Regions from separate parts of the Paenibacillus rhizolycopersici genome, predicted to be linked through region 1. Evidence: riboswitches for the same ligand, from Rfam matches in the RefSeq annotation. Region 1 holds a riboswitch; each other region holds the start of a gene.
The links. Region 1 has a riboswitch for cobalamin ahead of IM700_RS02485 (anaerobic ribonucleoside triphosphate reductase). Riboswitches for the same ligand answer to the same signal wherever they lie in the genome.

Region 1 (7,729 bases):
TAGCTTATAAAGAAGCCGAAGCAACAGTCATACAATGCGCTTAAATGACGAAAGGGGAAGTTTTAGATGACAAATTTCATCGCGGATATCAAAATTCCAGATAGCAAACTAGCCGTAGAAGCTGCCGAATTATTGCGCGATCACGGCGACGACCTTTTGTGGAACCACTCGAACCGCGTCTTTCTGTTTGCGGCGATGAAGGGGAATTCGAGTCAAGTCAAATACGATGCCGAGTTGCTTTATATCAGCTCGCTCTTCCACGATCTCGGCTTGACACCCGCCTTCCGAAGCCCGGACAAACGCTTTGAGGTCGATGGGGCGAATGCGGCCCGCGACTTTCTGAGAAGCCGCGGCATTCCGGAAGAATCCATTCGATTGGTATGGAATGCGGTTGCCCTGCACACCACCGTCGGAATCGTGGAATACATGGAAACCGAGGCGGCTCTGATGAATTTCGGCGTCGGTTATGACGTCGTCGGGAAGAACTTTGATTTCATTCCGGCAGAAGTGCGGAAGCAAGTCGTCGAAGCTTTTCCTCGCGACCAGTTCAAACACAACATCTTGCATGCATTCTGGGAAGGCTTCAAGCACAAACCGGAAACGACATACGGTACGATGAACGCCGATGTGTGCGAGATGTTTCTTCCGGGCTATCAACGCCCGAACTTTTGCCATCATGTCCTTCACTCCAAGTGGGAGGAATAAGGGGATTGAGTAACTTTCCGGCAGAAGTTTGACTTTAATCGCAAAAACGCGCCCCCCGAAACCTCGGAGGGCGCGTTTCCACTTGCATTAAGGATGCTGGTGAAGGGATTCGAACCCCCGACCTACGCATTACGAATGCGTTGCTCTACCAGCTGAGCTACACCAGCAAGTTCGTTTTTAGCGAACAAAAATTATTATAACTCGTTTTCAAAATAATGCAAGCGCCAATGCTTGGTAATTACAATTTCTCGCGAACGGAGCGCAGCTTCTGCTCCGAGGAGCTGGCTTTGTCGCGGCGGTCGTCGATCTTGATCGACGTCGACACGCGGCCGGCACCCGACTGGAACGGCGCTTCATGGATGGCACGAATGGCGGCGAACACGTCGTCCAACGGCCCTTCAATAATCGTACTCATTGAGGTTAGGGTAAACGTAATTCCCGTCTGCTTCTCCAGCACCCGATGCAACTCAGCGACATAAGCGCTCAGGCTGGTGCTACCCGTTCCGATCGGAATGACGGTTACTTCAGCGATGGCCATAATCGATCCCTTCTTTCTGGTAGTGGTTTTGTTTTCAATCACGAGCTTGTTATTCAACCTACCTCCATTCTACCCATCCTTGCACTTGAAGATCAACCGATCTCTAACGGACTGTAGTGACCTTATTTGTCCCGGGAATCCGAACTTCGCTTTCTAACGGACCTTGGAGCCGCTATTTGCCTAGAATCTGCCCCATTTATACGTCTTCGCACCAAATAAGGGCCTTGGGGTCCGTTAGATTTCTTATTCGTCAGAAATTGCAGAAATAACGACTTCTCAGTCCGTTAGCCAACACCGTTCGAAAAACAGTTGCCGCCCCCCAACCATCCTCCTAGTTCCTCAGTCCCATTCATAAATGTTCACAATTCTCCCTCGTCCCCCACTCTCCGCATCGTTATAAGGACTGGAGATTTTCACGACGTTTTCAGGTCATTTACATGGTAAAAATTCGGTTTACAAACACAACATCTTGGGCTATCCTTAGATCAACGCAACAAAATATAGTGTGAACGGGTGATCCGGCGGACAAGCCTCCGGACCTTAAAAGGGAAGTGCGGTGCAAAGCCGCTGCGGTCCCGCCACTGTAATCGGTAGCTAGGCGCTAGAGACGAAACGTTCATCGAATCGTCTTGAAGGCCCAGCCGTTCGTCTGACCTTTATGCCACTGCGGCTTGATTCTAAAGCTGCGGGAAGGCGTCAGCAATGACCCGAAAGCCAGGAGACCTGCCCGTTTGGAAGACACCGACGGAAAACCTGCGAGGAACAGGGATGGTGTCCGCTTGCCGCTGAACCTTAGGGCTTCTATTTCTATGCCCAACGTGATCGTTATGATGCAGCGCATTCGGGCATGTCCACCCTCGTCGGGTTGGACATGCCCTTTTATATGAAGTAAAAACTCAGTTTATCGGGAGGAGAACTTTGTTATGGCATTGCTAAACCAGACGTATACCGGCCGAGACACCTTGCTGGATGAAGTCATTCAATTAGGCGAGGAAATCGTGCACAGTCGAAATCTCGAGGTGCTGCGTGAGAACGCCAATTTGAACGGGGAGAGCTTCTCCGGCAAGATGAGTAAATTCGGAAGCGAGTATGCTAAATGGTACGCAAACCATTTCGTGATGCCGGCCCGCTTGGTCCAAGCCATCCAGGACAATATTGTCTACGTCCACGATCTGGACCAATACGCCATCGGCACAACCAACTGCATCTTTATCCCTTTCGATAAGCTGCTGCGCGAAGGCTTCAATACCGGGAACGGCAGCGTACGCCCGCCATCCTCCATCATGACGGCGATGGCGCTGGTGGCGATCATTTTTCAATCCCAGCAAAACTCCCAATACGGCGGCGTATCCGCGAACAAACTGGACTTCGATCTCGCCCCGTACGTGGCCAAATCATTCGCCAAGTACTTCCGCAAAGGGTTGGATTACTTTGAGGAAGGCGATGCCAGCGCCGAGTTGGGCGACATTGCCATGAGCCGCAGCGACCTCCGAGACGGGTATCCGAAAGCCTTCAAATATGCGTTAAAGGAAACCGAAAGCGAAACGCTGCAGGCGGCCGAGAGCCTGGTCCATAACCTAAACACCATGTCGAGCCGGGCCGGCGGACAAATCCCGTTCACCAGTATTAACTACGGAACCTGCACCTCGCCGGAAGGACAGCTGGTAATCAGCTCCCTGCTCACCGCGACCATGCGTGGGCTAGGCAGCGGGGAGACGCCGATTTTTCCGATTCAGATTTTCAAATGCAAGCAAGGGATCAATCAAAATCCAGGGGAACCGAACTACTCCCTGTTCCTGAAAGCGGCGGAATGCTCAGCCAAACGGCTGTATCCGAATTTCGCCAACCTGGATGCCCCGCTGAACCTGATGTATTACGATCCGACGAATCCGGATACGGAATTCGCTACGATGGGCTGCCGCACCCGGGTGCTGGCCGACCGTTTCGGACGGAACCATCTGTCCGGCAAAGGAAATCTATCCTTTAATACGCTAAACCTCGTCAAAATAGGCCTTGAGCACGGGATCGAATTGGGCCATCGCAAGGAGGCCGATGAGCGCGGCTTCTACCGGGAGCTGACGCATTATATGGATATCGCGCTGGAGGGACTGCTGCACCGTTTCAACATCCAAGCCTCTCAGAAGGCGAAGGCTTCGGATTTCATGATGCGTGAAGGGGTCTGGGAGGGCGGCGAGGCGCTGGCACCGGACGACGCGGTTGGCGATCTGCTCAAACACGGTAGCTTGTCCATTGGATTCATCGGCTTGGCCGAATGCATGAAGGCCATGTACGGCAAACACCACGGCGAAGACGAAGCGGTGTATCAGAAAGCGTATGATTTGATCGCCTACATGCGCGACTATTGCGACCGCCAAAGCGAAATCCATAATCTGAACATCACGTTGTTCGCCACCCCGGCGGAGGGCCTGTCCGGCAAATTCACTAAACGGGACCGTGCGGTATACGGCCCGATACCCGGAGTCGTGGATCGCGATTACTACACGAATTCATTTCATATCCCGGTCTACTACAACCTCAGTGCCGCGCGAAAAATTGAACTGGAAGCCAAGTTTCACGGGCTTTGCAACGCGGGTGCGATCTCTTATATCGAGCTAAACGGCAATGCCCGCAGCAACCCGGCAGCGTTCCTGAAAATCGTGCAATTCGCCCTGCAGCAGCAGGTCAGCTATTTCAGCATCAACCATCCGATCGACCGGTGCTCGGCTTGCGGCTTCGAAGGGATTATCGGGGCAACCTGCCCTTCCTGCGGCAGGCATGAGAACGATGTGCATATCCGCCGCTTGCGCCGGGTGACGGGCTACCTGACCGGCGATTTCCAAACGCGGTTTAATGCAGCCAAACAAGCGGAAGTGCGCGACCGGGTCAAACACGACGTATGAATCTTTGCGGCTACTATCCCGAATCTATTAATGAAGGCGAAGGCTTGAGGGCGGCGATTTTTATCAGCGGTTGCCGTCATTATTGCAAGGGCTGCTTCAGCCCGAAGACCTGGAACTTCGATTACGGCGAACCGTTTACTTTGGAACGCGAAGCCGAAATCATTCATGACGTTAAAAATAACCCCCTGCTAAGCGGCTTATCGATCCTTGGCGGGGACCCTTTCTTCTCCGCCGCTGAAGTCAGCGGGTTTATCGACCGACTGGTTGCGGAGACAGGGCCTGTGTCGATTTGGATTTACAGCGGTTATACCTACGAAGAAATCATAGAACGCTCTGGCTCACCTGAATACGAGCTGCTAAGGCGCTGCGAGGTGCTGGTTGACGGAAGATTCGTAGAAGAGCTTCGCGACCCTTCCCTCCTCTATCGCGGGAGCTCCAACCAGCGGCTGGTCGATATTCAGCAAAGCCTGCGGCAGGGAAAGCCCGTATTATGGGAGTCCATGTTCTCTTTCTAGGTACATCTAAAAAGCTGACTTTTTGATCACGAACAATAGAAGTTTCTGGTATAATTAAAAGCCTGTGACCTTTGTCACAGTTTGACAACATTCATCACGGAGCGCGAGTACCCTTGCGCCCCCTTTTTTCACCCGTTATCTGCAATTTGAAAATTCAAGATTTGCGGTAAACACAGGCGGACTGCAGCATTCATTCCAACTTATTTCACGAAAGCGAGGATTCCTCTCATGCCCACTCTAGTGACCAAACCAAACAACCGACAACTTGCGTTTGACGGCGAGCGCCTTGGCGTCTATGCCGACCGTATTTTGCAAGGATTACATAACCTCGATAAAGAACGCCTATTACGCGGCGTGAATGCCAAGCTCCGTCGCGACGAAGTGAACGGCGAAGAGATCAGCAATGCCTTTACGATGTCCGCCCTGGAGCTCGTCAGCAAAGACGAACCGGATTGGAAATTTGCGGCTGCCCGTTCCCTGCTCACTTCCCTTTATAAAAAAGCAGCGGTCAACCGCCGTTACAAAGCTTACCCCGAGGAGCCGTACGGATCGTTCCACCACCTCATCTCCGAGCTGTGCAAGCTGGGCATCTACCGCGAAGAGCTGCTCGAGTGCTACACGAAAGAGCAAATTGAAGAGCTGGGCCGCACGATCGACCCTTCCTGCGATTTGCTGTTCGACTACATTGGCCTACTGACGCTGACCGAGCGTTACCTCGCCACCGATTTCGACGGACGGACGATGGAGCTGCCGCAGGAGCGCTATATGGTCATCGCGATGTACCTGATGCACAAGGAGCCGGAAGAGAAACGCCTGGAATTGGTGAAGGAAGCGTATTGGGCGATGAGCAACATTTATATGACCGCCGCAACCCCAACCATGTCCAATGCCGGTAAAAAAGTCGCCGGTCAGCTCTCCAGCTGCTTTATCGATACCGTAGACGATTCCCTTGAGGGCATCTTCGACTCCAACACCGACGTGGCTCGACTGAGCAAAATGGGCGGCGGCATCGGCGTCTACCTCGGCAAAGTCCGCGCTCGCGGCTCCGATATCCGCGGCCATAAAAATACCAGCTCCGGCGTCATCCCTTGGATCCGCCAGTTGAACAACACCGCCGTCAGCGTCGACCAACTCGGAACGCGGAAAGGCGCGATCGCGGTTTATCTGGACGTTTTCCACAAGGATATTCTCGCCTTCCTCGACTTGAAGCTGAACAACGGGGACGAGCGGATGCGCGCGCATGACGTTTTCCACGGCGTTTGCCTGCCTGACCTGTTCATGGAGGCGGTAGAAGCTCGCGGCGAATGGAATCTATTCTGCCCGCATGAAGTGAAGAAGACGATGGGCTGGAAGGATGAGAACGGACGTCCGTTGGGTCTGGAGGACTTCTATGATGAGGAGTTCGGAAAGGGCAGCTTCCGCGAAAAATACGCCGAAGCCGTCGCCCACCCTACCCTCTCGCGCATCACGATGCCGGCGATCGATATCATGAAGCGGATTTTGAAATCACAGTTGGAGACCGGTACGCCTTACATGTTCTATCGCGATACGGTCAACCGAGCGAACCCGAACCGCACGCACGGGATGGTTTACTCCTCCAACCTGTGTACGGAAATCATGCAGAACCAATCGCCGACGGTCGTCGAGCAAGAGGAACTGGTAACGAAGGACGGGCAAACCCGGATCGTCGTGTCCAAAATTCCGGGCGACTTCGTCGTCTGCAACCTGAACTCGATCCACCTGGCCCGCGCGGTGCCGGCTGGCGTGCTGGAGCGGCTCGTACCGATCCAGACGCGGATGCTGGACAACGTCATCGATATCAACAATATCGAAGTGCTGCAGGCGCAATACACGAACAGTCAATATCGGGCAATTGGCCTTGGCACGTTTGGCTTGCACCATCTGCTCGCGCTCGAGGGCATCCGTTGGGAATCCAAGGAGGCCGTGGAGTACAACGATGCGCTATATGAGAAAATCAACTACCTGCTGGTCAAATCCAGCATGGAGCTTGCCATAGAAAAAGGGAAATATCCGAAGTTTGCCGGTTCCGACTGGGAAACGGGGCATTACTTTGAAGCTCGGAACTACACGGACGGCACGCGCGAAGGCAAATACGTAACGACCGAACAGTGGCGCGCGCTGCAGAAGGAAGTGAGCTTGAACGGCGTCCGTAACGCCTGGATGTTCGCCATCGCGCCAAACGGCTCGACCTCGATCATCGCCGGCTCCACCGCCAGCATCGATCCGTTGTATGAGCTGCTCTCCTATGAGGAGAAGACGACGTACAAGATCGCTAACCCGGCACCGGATCTGTCTGAAAAAACGATCTGGTATTACAAGACAGCGTTCCTGATCGACCAACACTGGTCGATCGACATGGCCGGCGCTCGCCAGCGCCACGTCGACCAAGGGCAAAGCTTCAACCTGTACGTGCGGCCGGACATCAAAGCCACCGAATTCCTGGAGCTGCACCTGCATGCTTGGAAGGCCGGGCTGAAGTCGACGTATTATGTGCGCAGTCGGGCGTTGACGATTGAGGAGTGCGAAAGTTGTGCCTCATAGGGAACTCATCCCACCCCACCCCTCCCTTACCGTAAGGGAGGGCGCCCGAGGGCCTGCTGCCCTCTGGGCTCCCGCAATGAGAGGGACGTTGGAGTGACTGAGGCGCTCCTGCACGCTCTCCCCTGCGGGGATACGCTTTAGGTTGGCTCGTGGAACGCTTTTCGTGGACTCATCCCTCCCCACCCCTCCCTTACCGTAAGGGAGGGCGCCCGAGGGCCTGCTGCCCTCTGGGCTCCCGCAATGAGAGGAACGTTGGAGTGACTGAGGCGCTCCTGCACGCTCTCCCCTGCGGGGATACGCTTTAGGTTGGCTCGTGGAACGCTTTTCCCCCTTCGGGTACGTCTTACTTTGGGCGCACCCGGGTGACCTGGTAAACCGTGCTGCTCATAACTGCTGCTTTCGTCGCACCCGAGGGACTTTGGCGGGATGAGCCGCTTCTCGCCCTTCGGGCCCGCTCTACTTCAGGCGCTCCTGCAGGGCGGTGACTGCGACTTTGGTGGTGAAAGGTG
Region 2 (7,729 bases), on a different contig from region 1:
TTGCACCCTGTCTCGAAACTCCTAACTTTTTCCTTTTTATGACTCCAGTCCTATTTTATAATGTTAGCAAAGTTTACACATAGGGGTGGGGACATGAATCAACTTCGTTGGTTAGGAAGAAACGCCGTTTGGCTTGGCGTGGGATTGGCAGTTCTTCTCGCAGTTTGTGTGGTAGTAGCGAAGACGCCATGGTATATCACGGCTCTTGCGCTATTGACGCTCCTCTGCTTGGGTTATTCCCTGCTGCCGTCGGGAACCAGCCGGGGGACTGCGCCGTGGGGGGGACTGCTGGGAGGCAAGTCCGTTGCGGCGAGTGCGGATGAACCCGTGCGGAAGGAGACCGATTGGACAACGGTCTTCAATGAGTCGCTGGTGGCGGCGGATCGGTTGCAGGCGGCGGTCGGCGAAGTAGGCGGGAGCCTTGAGCAACTGCACAGGTTGGCCGACACGGCGGCGGAGGAGGATTTGAAGCTAAAGCACAGCAGCGAGCGCTCACTGGAACAGGTGCAGGAGAGCCTCGCTGCGATGGAGGAGGTTGCCGCATCGGCTTCCCAAATCCATGACGCCGCAGAGCATCTCCTAAGCCGCAGCGAGCACACCCGGGCCGAAGCGGTGCGCATGGCTGGGGCGCTTGAAGCGGCGGATGGCACGATCCGTTCGTTGGCCGATTCCCAGGAATCGATTGCCGGGCCGATGGAGGAATTGGAGGGGAATACGCGGAAGTTGGGCGCGCTGTACCGGAGTTTGGAAGAGATCGCCGGGGAGGTGGCTTTGCTGGCGCTGAACGCATCCATTGAAGCGGCCCGTTTGGGGGCTCAAGGCAAAGGTTTCGACGTGGTAGCCGTACGTATGCGTCAGCTGGCGGACCAAAGCACCGAAGCGATCAGCCGCTCTGCTCCGTTGTTCCGGCAGATTGCCGCGGATGTGGACCGCGTGAAGTCCACGCTGAAAGGCGGCCGGGACTCGGCGCTGGAGGGCATTTCCCTGATGAAGCGAATGGGTGAGGATATTCGTTTCATCGCGGAGGAAGTGGCCGGAGTGAATGGACTGGTTGCCGAGACAGGGCAGCGAAGCCGGGAGCAAGCCGAGCTGACGCGTAACATGGAAGCCATGCTGGGTGAGGTGCATGAAGCACTGAATCGAAGCATCATCCATGTGGAGGGGGCGCTGTCTCGAATGGAGTCCGAACGGGAGCATATTTCCAAGCTGCAGACCGTAGTCGTGGGGCTCGACCGGGCGCAAGGCGAACTGATGGTTTCGCTTAACTCCGTGCATTCGGGGACGGATTTGGCCGCCGGAGGCGAGGAAGCGGTGGCGTTGGGACAGGCCTATGCCCGGAAGCTGCTTAAGGCAGCCGATCAGCCGCGGTTCCTGGCGATGGAACCGGCTGGACACCGAGCCGCTCTGGAGGAGCTATTGGCCGCGGAACCGGGACTTGAAGCAGCTTGGTCAAACCGTGAGGACGGATCCTTTGTCGTGTCCATCCCGGAGGCTGGTTTGCTGAACGCCAAAGGTCGGGAATGGTTCCGCCGTGCTTTTGCCGGGGAAACGGTCGTCTCCGAGGCGTATATCTCAGCGATTACGAAACGACGGTGCATGACGCTTGCCGTGCCCATCCGTCGGGGCGGCGAAGCGATTGGCGTCCTGGGAGCGGATTTGTCTCTGGAGTGAAGTCGAAGACATGACGAAGCGGATTAGATATTGTCAGTTTCCCGCTTTTCCCCTATAATCCAATAGAGAAGAAAGCCTTAAGACAAGCGTACAAATTGTGCCCGTAGGTCCTGAAGCAGCGGTGAAGAACGCCGTGCCGCTTCGGGTTAAAAGGGAAGCCGGTGCAAATCCGGCACGGTCCCGCCACTGTAAACAGGGACGAGCTCACGATGCCACTGTCGCCCGCGAGGGAGATGGGAAGGCGAGCTTTCGTCGATACCTGGAAGTCAGGAGACCTGCCACGGGAAATCAAGACGGTCCTTCGAGGAAAGGATAACGTTCTGCCAAGAGTATCATGGCTTGGCGCCAGACTGTGGAGCTCTCCACTTCGTCGGCGCGCGGCATGACTTTGTAGACGTAACCCCATCCGCTAGGATAGGGGTTTTTCTTTGTTGCCGGGATGGTGTTCGGCTGGACTTGAAATCCGGCTGCACAACGTACCGCTGAAGCACGAGGCGATTCTTTACCAACTGGAATGAACAAAAAGGGGAGATTTGGAGATGAAGAACTGGAAACGAATCGCAAGCTTGGGCTTGTTGGCCTTGCTGCTGGTGCTGGCTGCCTGCGGTAACAACGCAGTGAATCAAGGAACGGGGAACGCTGCGGAGGCGACACAGCAGACGCAAAACGCGGGAACAAATGCTGAAGCGAATCAACCAGCCGCACAGGAGACGACTTATCCCTATACCGTAACGGATTCCACCGGCAAGGAGTTCACGTTTGACGCAGCGCCGGAACGAATGGTTTCGCTGGCGCCGTCAGAGACGGAAGTGCTGTTTGCTCTTGGGCTTAATGAACAAGTCGCCGGCGTATCCGATTTGGACGACTATCCGGAAGCGGTGAAGGACAAACCGCGGATGGGCGGATTCCAGGTGAACGTTGAAGCGATCGTGGCGGCGCAGCCGGATCTCATTTTGGCAGCTAGTCTCATTGATGAGGCGACGGTCAAAAGCCTGACGGATATGGGACTTCAAGTGTTCCAATCCAATCCGAAAACGATCGATGCGGTTATGGAGCATATTCAAACGATTGGCAAAATCACGAATCACCAGGCCGAAGCGGACGAAGTGGTCGGGAAGATGAAGCAGGAGGTCCAAACCGTTACTGATGCGGTGGGTTCGCTGAGCGAGGATCAGAAGAAAAAGGTGTACATCGAGTTTTCCCCAGGCTGGACAGTCGGTAAAGGTGAATTTATGGATGAAATGATCACGTTATCGGGCGGCATCAACGTTGCTTCCGAGGTTGAGGGATGGTCCGAGATTAATGAAGAGCAGATTATTCAAGCGAACCCGGATGTCATTTTGTATGCAAAAAGCGTAATTGACGAGAACAACAAGACGTTGGCTGACATCATCAAAGGCCGTTCCGGCTGGGACCAAATATCGGCTGTGAAGGAGAATCGGATCATTGCTATGGACGATAATCTGCTTAGTCGTACAGGTCCTCGCGTGACACAAGGGCTAATCGAAGTCGCCAAAGCGATTCATCCGGATTTGATCCAGCCATGACGCGCGGCAGATTAGCCGGATATGGGGCGGCGGGACTCGTTCTGCTAGCGGTGACGTTGCTGTTCTGCATCGGCATTGGCTCTGTCTATGTTCCGGCAGGGGATATTGCGGCCATCCTGCTGCATCGGCTCCCGGGTCTTGGCCGCTTGATTACGCCGGACTGGGGCGCTGCGGCAGAGCAAATCGTCGTGCAGGTTCGCTTGCCTCGCGTGCTGCTCGGGATGTTGGTTGGCGCTTCGCTCGCCGTGGCGGGCGCAGGCTTTCAAGGCGTGCTGCGCAACCCGCTGGCGGATCCCTTTACGTTAGGGGTATCGTCAGGTTCGGCGATCGGTGCGGCTGTGCTGATTTTTTTCGGATGGCAGTTTTCGTTGCTTGGCATCTTTACGTTGCCGATGATCGCCTTCGTGACCGGGGCGGTTACGTTATGGATCGTGATCTGGCTGGCCCGGGAGAACGGGAAGCTGCCCATCGAAAGCCTGGTCTTGTCCGGCGTCGTGATGCAGTCTTTTCTAGGGGCGGTCGTGTCCTTTTTAACGGCGATGTCGAAAAAAACAATCAATGAGATTTATTATTGGACGATGGGCAGTTTGAGCTTGCGCGGATGGTCGTATACGGCCATCCTTTTGCCGTATTTGCTGGTGGGGGCCCTGTTCCTGTGGAGCCGGGCCAAGCATTTGAACCTGCTGGCTCTTGGTGAACGTCAGGCTTCCCACTCCGGGATGGCTGTGGAACGGACCAAACTGGCCGTGTTGCTCGTCGCCACGCTGATGACGGCAGCTGCGGTGTCGGTGTCCGGGGTGATCGGATTCGTAGGTCTGGTCGTTCCGCATATGATCCGACTGATCACCGGACCGAATTACCGCCTAATCATCCCGCTGTCCGCGCTAGGTGGGGGGATATTCATGATGTGGAGCGACCTGGCCGCCCGCTCTCTGCTGGCCCCTACAGAAATTCCGCTGGGCATCGTCACCGCGTTTGTGGGAGCGCCTTTCTTTGGGTATCTGCTGTACCGGAAGAAAAAGCAGAGAGAGGAGGAGCTGCGTTGATCGAGGTGCGGGGAGTTGCGAAGGCGTTTGGTCGCCTCGAAGTGCTGAACGAAGTGGATTGGCGGGTCGGCCGCTGCGAGTTTTGGGGATTGATCGGTCCAAACGGCAGCGGCAAAACGACCCTCCTGAACCTAATCTCAGGTGTGGAACAACCGGATTCCGGCGCGATTGCGCTGGAGGGGCGTCCGTTGACGGCCTACTCCCGCAAGGAACTGTCGCGTAAAGTCGCCGTTCTCCAACAGGACGGGCTTCCGTCCGTCGCGTTCACGGTTCGCGAGGTCGTAGAGATGGGCCGATTCGCCCATCAGGACTGGCGCGGCAGGGAGATAGGAGGGGCGGTGGCCGGCCGCCGCCTCATCGACGGCATTATGGAGCGCCTTGACTTGAAGGAGCTCGAGCATCGTCCGCTGGGCGTGCTGAGTGGGGGGCAGCGGCAGCGGGTAGCGCTCGGGAAAGTGATGGCCCAGCAGCCCGAGCTGGTGCTGCTTGATGAACCAACGACCTATTTGGACTTGCGCTACCAGATGCAGTTTATGGAGATGGTCGCCGATTGGCAGCGAGAAGCGGGGCTAACTGTCGTTTCGGTCATGCATGATCTGAATTTGGCTGCGTTGTTTTGCAGCCATCTTCTTGTCATGAGCGGAGGTCGGATCGTGGATCAGGGGGCGCCGGAGAATATTTTGTCGCCGGAGCTGGTCGCCGAGGTGTTTGGGGTTCAGGCACATCAAGTGCCTCATCCGGACTCAAACGTTCCGCAGCTGCTGCTGCTGCGTCGGGAACGGTCGTGAGTACCGGCTGCTATGGCGGCGTGAGAAGTGCAAGAACGCTGATGCGTAAGATGCGTAATAATGAAAGGGGAATGCATGATGGGATACGATTCAATAGGACAACTGACACAAGCGATAACCCCGCTGGACGAAGTCGCGATGGCGGCGGCCCGCGCCCATGTGGACCGTTTGACGAAACCTCCGGGGAGTCTCGGGAAGCTGGAAGGATTGGCCGTGAAGCTGGCGGGCATCACGGGAGAGGTCCAACCCGCGTTCCGGAAACGTTCAGTGATCGTCATGGCGGCGGATCACGGCGTCTGTGAGGAAGGGGTCAGCGCATTTCCGGCCGAAGTGACTCCGCAGATGGTACACAACTTTTTGGCTGGAGGTGCGGCGGTGAATGTGCTGGCGCGTCAAGCTTCGGCTGACGTCGTTTGCGTGGATATCGGGGTTAATGCAGAGTTGTCGCATCCGTCTCTTGTTCAGCGGAAGCTGCGTTACGGAACCGGGAACATGGCCATTGGACCGGCGATGAGCCGAGAAGAAGCCGAAGCCGCTATCCGAGTGGGGGCTCAAGTCGTCGATGACGCGGTGTCCCAAGGCGTTCGACTGTTCGTTACCGGGGAGATGGGCATCGGCAACACCACAGCTAGCGCCGCGATCATGAGCAGTCTGACTGGAGTTGTGCCGCAGCAAAGCGTTGGACGCGGGACCGGAGTCAACGATGAACGGCTGCGGCATAAGATCGCCGTCGTGGAGCGGGCGCTGGAAGCAAATCGCCCCAATGCGGACGATCCGCTGGATGTGCTGGCTAAGGTGGGCGGACTTGAAATCGCGGGATTAACCGGCGTTATCCTGGGGGCCGCCGCCCAGCGCTGCCCGGTTGTGATCGACGGATTTATTTCGACCGTCGCTGCGTTGCTCGCGGTGCGCATGAAGCCGGAGTCAGCCGGGTTTCTGATCGCTTCGCACGTCTCTCACGAGCAGGGACACCGCGCGCTCCTGCAGGAGCTCGGGCTGAACCCGATGCTGGAGTTGGACATGCGGCTGGGTGAAGGCACGGGCGGCGTGCTTGCGCTGCATCTCATCGACGCGGCTTGCCGCATCGTGGCCGAGATGGCGACGTTTGAGAGCGCAGGCGTCGCAGATGGCGGGCATGGCGGGGATAACGGGGAGATCGCACGATGAAGATCCTGGTGACCGGCGGCGCCCGCAGCGGCAAAAGCACGTTCGCCGAACGCTGGGTGATGAAACAGGCAAAATCGGCCGGGTATGTTGCGACGGCGCAAGCGTTTGACGATGAGATGAAAGCCCGGATCAACCTGCACCGTCTCCAGCGGGAGCAAAGCGGGTTTGCCTGGACAACACATGAAGCGCCGCTTGGTCTGGCCAATCTGCTGTACGAGCTGAGTGAGCAGCCCGTTATAACAGGAGAGAAATCGGCATCGGAGGTCGCTAGCCCGATCGTGCTGGTCGACTGTCTGACCCTGTGGCTGTCGAACGTGCTCCTGGGCGCAGGCGATGGACAGGATACCTCCGACAGCGTGCTGGCGCGAGAAATCGAGCAGCTGATCGCCGCAATCGAAGACTTCCCCGGTACGCTGGTGATGGTGACCAACGAGGTGGGCAGCGGCATCGTACCCGAGTATCCGTTAGGTCGGCAATACCGGGATTGGGCAGGGCTGCTGAACCGGACAATAGCGTCAATTTCGGATCAGGTCTTTCTGGTCACTGCCGGAATCCCCATCGAATTGAAAAGCCGGGAGTATCGCTTATGACCGAATCGAAACGCGAAATTAATCCCCGGAGTGCCAAGTCCGGCGTCCTGCAACCGTTGCTGGCCGCATTCCAATTCCTGTCCCGCTTCCCGGTTCGGGCCGAACTGGAATTTACGCCGGACCTGTTGCGACGCAGCACCACTTATTATCCGCTTGTGGGAGCGGCGATCGGCGTCGCCGTCTGGGTAGGGGGCTGGCTCGCCGCCTGGCTGCTTCCGCCGCTTCCGGCAGCCATACTCGCCTTAATCCTTTGGGTCTGGTTAACCGGAGGGCTGCATCTGGACGGTTGGATGGATACGGCCGACGGATTGCTGAGCTACCGGCCACGCGAGAAGATGCTAGAGATTATGAAAGACAGCCGGGTTGGCGCAATGGGCGTGTTGGCGTGTGTTCTCTTGCTCTTATTTAAGGCCTCGTTGTTGGCACCCCTCCTCCAAGGAGATAGGCTGACAACGGGGCTCGCGTTGCTGATGGCCCCTTTATGGAGCCGCTGGTTTATGAGCCGGGCGATGTTTCGATGGCCGAAGGCTCGGCAAGGTGAGGGATTAGCCGCGCAGTTTCACGGCTTTGGTGAGCGGGATGCCTGGGGAGGCACTATGATGGCGGTCACGCTTACGGTCATGGTGCTGCTGCTAACCCTGCTCCTGTCGCTGAGCGGAGCTGACGAAACCGCATTGCTTCGCTCGCTATTATATATCGTTACGGCGCCTTTGATTGCCTGGGCAGCGGGCACCTGGGCGGCCCGTCGGATCAGTGCCAAACTGGGCGGTTTGACTGGGGATACATACGGTGCGCTTGGTGAAGGGCTGGAGGCTGTCCTGCTTCTGCTCGCCGTGTTGATTTTGCGGTAAGGCCTGGATGTTAATGTCATAGCAAGTCCGTGTCCCAACCGAGGTTTTGCACCATTATCCCTTAGGCTC
Region 3 (7,729 bases), on a different contig from region 1:
CAGCATGAGGATCTTCGGATCGCGCAGCAGTGCCCGCGCGATCGCGATCCGCTGCCGTTGCCCGCCTGACAGCTTGACCCCGCGTTCACCGACATCGGTATCGAACCCCTTCGGCAGCTCGGCGATAAAGCCGTCGGCATAAGCCATCTTCGCCGCCTGTTGTACTTCCGCTTCGCTAATTTCACGCTCGATGCCGTAGCAAAGATTCTCACGGATCGTTCCGGCGATAATCGGGCTTTCTTGTGAGACGTACCCGATCATGCCGCGCCAGGAGCGAAGTGTAAATGAATCGATCGATTCTTCTCCCAGTCGGATGGTGCCCTGCTGCGGCACATAAAACCGCTCCAGCAGGGAGAATAACGTCGTTTTCCCGCCGCCGCTGGGGCCGACCACCGCCGTTACCGTCCCCGGCTCCATCGTAAAAGAAACCTCCTGGAGCACCGGCTCGTCCGGCTTATACCCGAAGGTGATCCCGTCCACGATCAATGGCCGGTCAGCCTTCGTGATCTCTTGTCCTTCACCGAAAGGCTCCTCCTCCGCATCCAGCGTATGAAGAATCCGCTCGGTCGCCCCTTTCGCTTTCTGCAGTTGGGTGAAGAATGTCGTGAGCTGCGTCATCGGCATGACGATCTGCACAAGATACAAAATAAACGCTACCAATTCCCCGGCTGACAACCCGCCGCTTGCGACCTGCATCCCGCCATAGCCGATCACCACGACAAGCAGCATCATCATAACGAAGGCCATGAACGGGCTAATCCAAGCCATGACTTTGCCTTCGCGCACCCCAAAGGAGAGCAGCTTTCCGATCGCCTGGCTACCGCTTTCGTACTCCTTCCGCTCCGCGTTAGAAGACTTAACCAACCGAATTTCCGATAGGACTTGACTCAAAACCGCCGTAAAAGAGGCCGTCTCGTCTTGCATGGCGAGCGAAATTTTGAACATCGTTCGGCCTAACGGCACGAGGATCAAAGCGGCCAAAGGAATCACCGCAAACATGATTAGAGTCATTTTCCAGTTCAAATAGAACAGGACGGCCACCGCGCCGAGGATGGAGATGATTCCGCTGAAAAAGCCGGCAACCTGCTCGGAGATCAACGCTTTGATGATCCCGGTGTCGTTGGTCATCCGGCTGACCGACTCCCCGGTCCGGTTATTGTCGAAGTAGGATACCGGCAAGCGAAGCATTTTCTTCCATAAGCGATCCCGGAGACCGGCGACCATTCGCTGTCCCGTATAATTCAACAGAAAGATCGATAAGCCTGAAGCGACGGACATCCCGATGAAAGCGACGCCGATCCAGACGATCTGCAAACCGCTGATCGAAGACAGCGAAAAGCCGTCGACGAGATTCTTCGTGAACATCGGGATCACGAGGCTGACCAGCGTCGACAGCAAGCTGAGCACGATCGCCACGGCAAACAGACGCAGAGGGGGCTTCGTTTCCCGAAGAAGACGAAAAAAAGCTTTGGAGCCCACCCCTCCGTTGTTCACCGTACGATCCGTATCCATCGATTTAGCGTTATTCCTTGGCATGAGATTCTCTTCCCTTCTATCTCTATCTGAAGCAAGATGAGCCGAAAGCGCTGGCCCTAGGAAAAGACTACATTGGGAATGTAAACTGAAGTTAAACCAAACGTGCAAAGAGACTATAGATTTTCCACTTCAACGCTGATGACATGGTCGATCGTACGCAGAAAATGATAAAGCTCCGTCGTATACTCCTTCTCCGATGCGGTAATCACCATATCCACCCGTTGACGTCCTTCCTCCAGATCCTTGATTTTCAGACGTCGGATCCGGTGTTGGTTCGCTTTGGCCTTCCGCCCCTTGTTGTCCTTACGCTCGATAATGCGGATCAACTCCGTCACGTTTCCGTGATCCTCCATGACAATTTTGATGGATACGTCGCGTTGGTTCAGTTTATAGGGTCCAATCCATTTAATAACGTAGGGGACGAAATTCACCGAGAGGATCAGCAAAATGACCGTTAGCCCGGCTTCCAGATAAAATCCGGTCCCGATAGCGATCCCGATTCCCGATGCAGCCCAAATCATCGCCGCAGAGGTGAGGCCGGAAATCCCCTCATTGCTCCGGCGCAGAATCGCTCCAGCCCCCAGGAAACCAATCCCGCTGACGATTTGCGCGGCCAGCCGCATGGGGTCCATGTTCGGATGATCCGGGCCGGCGAATTTGGCGAAGGCTTCAATCGATACGATCGTCACCAGGCAACTGGCGATACAGATGACCATACTCGTTTTGATCCCCAGCGGTTTCTGTTTCAATTGCCGGTCGATTCCGATAAACAAACCAAACAATAGGGCCAAACATAACTTTAAAACCATTTCCAATTCGTTGTACATGATGCGTCGCAACTCCTTCAATTATATAAGGTGAGTATAATTGTATTCGGTAAGCCGGCGCAAATGGATTAATTCCGCCTAGGCGGGCAATGAAACGCAAAAGAAGTCTGAACCGTCAATGAAACGGCTCAGACTTCTTTTTAGGCAAGATCGTGAAATTAGAACTTCGCTGCCAGCTCGGCTGCGCGTTTTACGCCGTCCTGGATGATTTCCTCGGCACGGTCCGGGAATTGGTTGTGTCCCTCAACAACTACGGCTTCCGGATCGTTAATCCCCCAGAAGGCCAGCGTGTTCTTCACATAGTTCAGGGACATTTCCAGCGCGGTCATTGGACCTTCGGAATAAACGCCGCCGCGTGCTTGCAGCAAAGCGACCTTCTTATCGCCAACCAGGCCAACCGGACCTTGTTCGGTGTATTTGAACGTTTTGCCGGCTTGGTTCAGGTAGAACAGGTACGTCAACAGCTGCGCCGGAATGGTGAAGTTCCACAGCGGGAACGCAAACACGACTTTATCGGCTTGCAAGAACTGCTCCAAGTAAGCATTGGCCACTTCGGCGGCTTGTTGCTCCTCTGGCGTAGTTGGCATTCCTTTGCCGACTTTGAACAGTCCGTTCAACATATCCAGATCATAATACGGCAGGTTAACCTCGAACAGGTTTAACTCAGTAACGACATCCGAGGGATGCGTTTCTTTGTAGGTTTGCAGGAAGCTTTCGTACAGCTTCACAGTGGCGGATTGATCCGCCGGGCGATTATTGGCTTTCACGAATAAAACTTTAGACATATCTAGTTTCCCTCCATTATTCATGTTCTCTATTGTTATCTTCTTTCTTTTTCATAGTTACTTTAAAATAAACTGTAACTAATCGAACAATAGTTATGATAAAGGGTAACTAATCATTTGTCAATTACAGTTGCTTGTATTTTTTGCGAACCTGTTCAGCAGCCACTGTCATTTGCCGCAGGGAGGCGACGGTCTCCTCTTGCCCTCTGGTTTTTAATCCGCAATCTGGGTTGATCCAAAACAATCCCGGGTCCAGCACTTGAAGCGCGCGCTCGATCAAAGAGACCATCTCGGCTTCGGTTGGTACACGCGGGCTATGGATGTCGTAAACGCCAAGGCCAATCCCGAGCGGGTACGTCTGCTTCTCAAAGCTGTGAATCAACTCGCCATGGCTGCGTGAGGTTTCGATCGAAATGACATCGGCGTCCAACGCTCGGATCTCCTCCAGGATATCTTCAAATTCGCAGTAGCACATATGCGTATGAATTTGCGTTGTATCCAAGACCGAGGAGGTAGTCACCCGGAACGCTTTTACCGCCCAGTCCAGATAGTTCGACCAATCCTTCCTCTTGAGGGGGAGACCTTCGCGCAAGGCGGGCTCGTCCACCTGGATCATCCCGATACCGGCCTGCTCTAACGCTTCGACCTCCTTACGTAAGGCTAAAGCAATTTGATAGGCGACCTGCTCCCGGGATAGATCGCTTCGAACAAATGACCAGTTCAAGATCGTGATCGGTCCCGTTAGCATCCCTTTAACCGGCTTAGCCGTCAGGCTTTGGGCATAGGCGGTTTCCTTGACGGTCATCGGCTTGGCGAACTCGACATCCCCGTAGATCACAGGCGGCTTGACGCAACGCGTACCGTAAGACTGAACCCAGCCCCCCTGCGTAAATGCAAAGCCCGGCAGCTTCTCACCGAAAAATTCCACCATATCGGTGCGTTCAAACTCGCCGTGCACCAACACATCAAGCCCAAGTTCCTCCTGGATCTCGACCCATTTGCGGACTTCCGTTCGGATGAACTCCTCATATCTATCCTGGTCCCACTCGCCTTTCCGCCATTTCTGCCGGGCAGCCCGAACCTCGGCGGTCTGCGGGAAACTGCCAATCGTCGTTGTGGGCAGGAACGGAAGCCGCCATGTCGCCTGCTGTAAGAGCCGCCGCTGTGCAAACTCGCTAGTTCGCTCCGCCGGGGCTACAGCAGCCTGCACCGCCGCCGCCCGCACCGCAACACGGCTCCGGGCCGGATCTGCGGCGAGTGCGGCCAGTGCACGGCGGTTCTCCGCGAACTGCACCGGTTCGGGTCCCTCACTGCTTGCCGCCTTGCACAAGCTCGTTAGCTCCTCCAGCTTCTGCTCGGCAAACGCCAGTGCCTCGCGTAACACCGGGGATAAGCGCTCTTCGCCCGCCACGGATACCGGGACGTGCTGCAAGCTGCAGGAAGGCTGCACGATCAACCCCGGTTCTCCGGCTAACATAGAAATCTCTTTCAACAGGCTTAGCGTTTCGTCTAAATCTGTACGCCAAATATTCCGTCCATCGATAAGCCCTGCACCAAGTGTCTTGCCTGCAGGAAATCCGTATCGACGCAGTGCCTCCAGGTTCCCGTCCCGGCCGTGCACAAAATCCAGTCCCAAACCATGCACCGGCAGTTCTGCAAGCGAATCGTACCTTTCGACGGCATCGAAATACGTTTGCAGCATGATCCGCAGATCAGGGACTTCCCGGGCGATCGTCCGATAAATCAAGTCAAGCCGGCGAACGTCCTCTTCGGTTAGAGAGACGGCCAAAGCCGGTTCGTCCATTTGCACCCATGTGGCGCCAGCCGCTTCCAACTCCCGTAATACCTGTACATATAGGGGCAGCAATTTTTCGATCCAGCCATCGACTTGGCCTGCGGTCTCCCCTTTAGACAATTTCAACAAGGTGAACAACCCCAGCACCACGGGTCTACCTTCTATGCCCAGCTCCTGTTTGGCTTCCAAATAAGCCATAAGCGGCCGATTGACGACCACCTGCGGTTCCCTGAACCCCAGTTCAGGCACGATATAGTGGTAGTTGGTATTAAACCACTTCGTCATCTCGCTAGCCGCCGCCTGGTCGTTCCCTCGAGCAATGGCGAAATATAGATCCAGTGGCAATTTGTCGCTGTTCCAATCAAACCGCTCCGGTATCAGTCCGAACATCGTCGCAGTGTCTAATACGTGGTCGTAATAGGTAAAATCACCGACCGGGATTACGTCAATCCCCCGATCCCGCTGTAAACGAAGATGACCCATCCGAATTTCCGTCAATCGATCATGCAGCTCTAACTCTGCAATTTTCCCTGCCCAATAGGCTTCAATTTGCTTCTTCCATTCCCGTTGTCCGCCGATTCTGGGATATCCCAGATTTCCGCTAACTATGTTCATGTTCCCCAAGTTGATTTCCTCCTCATCGTTTGGCTTGATGACACCCATAGTTTGCAACACAAAAAAGGTCCCCGATAGCAACATAGGCTAAAGAGGACCTTCGATCATTTGTTCGATGGCTTGCATCTTTAACACCTCCCTATCTCCCGTAGGTACAGCAGTGCCGTTGAAATAGGCAGGTCTCCTGGCTTCGGCATCATCGCCGGATGCGGCCTTCCCGGTGACTTGATCACCAGTGGCATTCGATGCATCCGACTCCTCCGTTACAGTGGCGGGACCGCGCCGGCATTGCACCGGACTTCCCTTTTAAGCTCCGGCCAAGCAAGGCCGGAACACCTATTTCCGCGATATTCGGTTGGAATATACCTCCCATCTTACTTGATGTCCCAGGCGAATACAATACCAAACACATCGGAATTTAAATATTTATGACAACATTTTCGACAACTTTCAAGTGATTAATATCACAATTCGACTCCCAAACCCATCGTACGATGAAACTAATCAAACAAGAATGCCATGGGCTTACACATAAACGACAGAAAGAGGAATGACTCATGAAATCTCGGAACATTCTGAAGTGGTCCTTACTAGGTTTGTCCGGTCTGGTCATGATCGCAGCCGCCTGGTTTGCGTTCCCTTCAGAGGAGCCTCCAGTCCGTGAAGCAGCTCCTCATGAGGAAGCGCCGCATATCAATCATCCGCCAGTCGAGCCGGTCGTCCATCGCGAGGGGAATACCGTACACATCGAGATGACCGCTCAACGAACCGACATTGAGATCTCGGAAGGCGTCACCTATAATGCCTGGACGTTTAACGGCACGGCACCTGGCCCGGTATTGCGCGTAAAGCAAGGCGATCAACTGGAATTTACGCTCAACAATTTAGACCCTGATATGCCGCATTCGATGGATTTTCACGCCGTCCATGCCGCTCCCAGCCAGAAGTTCGTCGAGGTGATGCCCGACGAGCAAGGAACGTTTACCTATCCTGCCGATACACCCGGCGTGTTCATGTACCATTGCGGAGTAAGTCCAGTGCTGCTTCACGTAGCCAACGGAATGTATGGGATGATCATCGTCGAACCGAAGGACGGTTACCCTACGGATGCGGATATCGATCAGGAATATACGATCGTCCAAAGCGAATGGTACGCGGAGAACGATATGGATGCTTTCCAACAAGGCGATCCGGAATATGTCGTATTTAACGGCGATGACCACACGCTAAAAGAACATCCCTTCCTCGCCAAGATTGGCGATAAGGTTCGGCTTTACGTTGTGAATGTGGGCCCCAACCATGTATCTTCCTTCCATGTGGTCGGCACCACCTTTGATCACGTCTATCTGGATGGTAACCCAAAGAACGAGCTGTACGGCATGCAAACCGTGTTGCTTCCGGCGGGTGGAGGTGCAGTTGTCGAGTTTACCGTCACAGAAGAAGGCGATTATCCGATTTTAACCCATCAACTGAACGACGCTTATTTGGGGGCTACCGCTATCCTGCGGGTGACTCGAGATGGCAAGGATAATGGAGCACCGGCGATGAGCCATTAAGAAACGATAACCCGATTGCAATCTGATGAAAGAGGTGAAGCTCAATGGAACGACAAGATGCCAAAATCGTTGAATTGGACGTCCGGGAGCAGCTCAAGAGTAAAATGGAGCCGTTCCAGATGATCATGGACACCGTAAAAACGCTGGGGAAAGACGATATCTTCGTATTGCACGCCACCTTCAAACCCACGCCATTGCTTGGCTTTCTGAAGATGAAGGGGCTCGTCGGCCAATCGGTCATGCACGACAAGGAACATTGGATAACAACGTTTGTCCATAAGAAAAATAAATCCTGGTTGGAGACCGTCGATGAGGCTAAGGTAGCCTCAAAGGCGCAGAACGCGTCGGTCGAACGCTCCTCCAACCTCATTGAACTTGACAACCGCGGACTCGAACCTCCGCAGCCGATGGTGCGAACGCTAGCCGCCTTGGATCGCTGCAAACCGGGCGACGAGGTGCACATTCATAATGATCGGGTACCGGTATTTTTGATCGAAGAATTAAACAGCTTGGGCTGTACCTACACGGTAGAAGAACAACCGGACGGAACCGCTAAAGTCCAAATCCGCAAACCTTAAGGAGGTGAACCTGATGCCGGCCATGTCCCGCTTGCCC

Region 2: linked by a shared signal. The riboswitch ahead of IM700_RS02275 (ABC transporter substrate-binding protein) and the one ahead of IM700_RS02485 (anaerobic ribonucleoside triphosphate reductase) in region 1 are both predicted to bind cobalamin.
Region 3: linked by a shared signal. The riboswitch ahead of metE (5-methyltetrahydropteroyltriglutamate--homocysteine S-methyltransferase) and the one ahead of IM700_RS02485 (anaerobic ribonucleoside triphosphate reductase) in region 1 are both predicted to bind cobalamin.

What each region holds. Positions count from the first base shown of each region.
Region 1 covers NZ_JADCNN020000002.1:28,414-36,142, forward strand. The annotation lists gene IM700_RS02470 (HD domain-containing protein) at 67-705, shown strand; tRNA gene IM700_RS02475 (tRNA-Thr) at 800-872, opposite strand; gene IM700_RS02480 (MTH1187 family thiamine-binding protein) at 944-1,243, opposite strand; cobalamin riboswitch at 1,738-1,988, shown strand; gene IM700_RS02485 (anaerobic ribonucleoside triphosphate reductase) at 2,167-4,143, shown strand; gene nrdG (anaerobic ribonucleoside-triphosphate reductase activating protein) at 4,140-4,658, shown strand; gene IM700_RS02495 (ribonucleoside-diphosphate reductase subunit alpha) at 4,887-7,220, shown strand.
Region 2 covers NZ_JADCNN020000001.1:521,652-529,380, forward strand. The annotation lists gene IM700_RS02270 (methyl-accepting chemotaxis protein) at 94-1,671, shown strand; cobalamin riboswitch at 1,759-1,968, shown strand; gene IM700_RS02275 (ABC transporter substrate-binding protein) at 2,211-3,218, shown strand; gene IM700_RS02280 (FecCD family ABC transporter permease) at 3,215-4,264, shown strand; gene IM700_RS02285 (ABC transporter ATP-binding protein) at 4,261-5,052, shown strand; gene cobT (nicotinate-nucleotide--dimethylbenzimidazole phosphoribosyltransferase) at 5,131-6,219, shown strand; gene cobU (bifunctional adenosylcobinamide kinase/adenosylcobinamide-phosphate guanylyltransferase) at 6,216-6,809, shown strand; gene cobS (adenosylcobinamide-GDP ribazoletransferase) at 6,806-7,660, shown strand.
Region 3 covers NZ_JADCNN020000013.1:9,990-17,718, reverse strand. The annotation lists gene IM700_RS14665 (ABC transporter ATP-binding protein) at 1-1,512, opposite strand, end outside; gene IM700_RS14660 (MgtC/SapB family protein) at 1,650-2,363, opposite strand; gene IM700_RS14655 (FMN-dependent NADH-azoreductase) at 2,522-3,148, opposite strand; gene metE (5-methyltetrahydropteroyltriglutamate--homocysteine S-methyltransferase) at 3,273-5,558, opposite strand; cobalamin riboswitch at 5,716-5,913, opposite strand; gene IM700_RS14645 (multicopper oxidase domain-containing protein) at 6,116-7,114, shown strand; gene IM700_RS14640 (DUF2249 domain-containing protein) at 7,159-7,692, shown strand; gene IM700_RS14635 (heme-copper oxidase family protein) at 7,706-7,729, shown strand, end outside.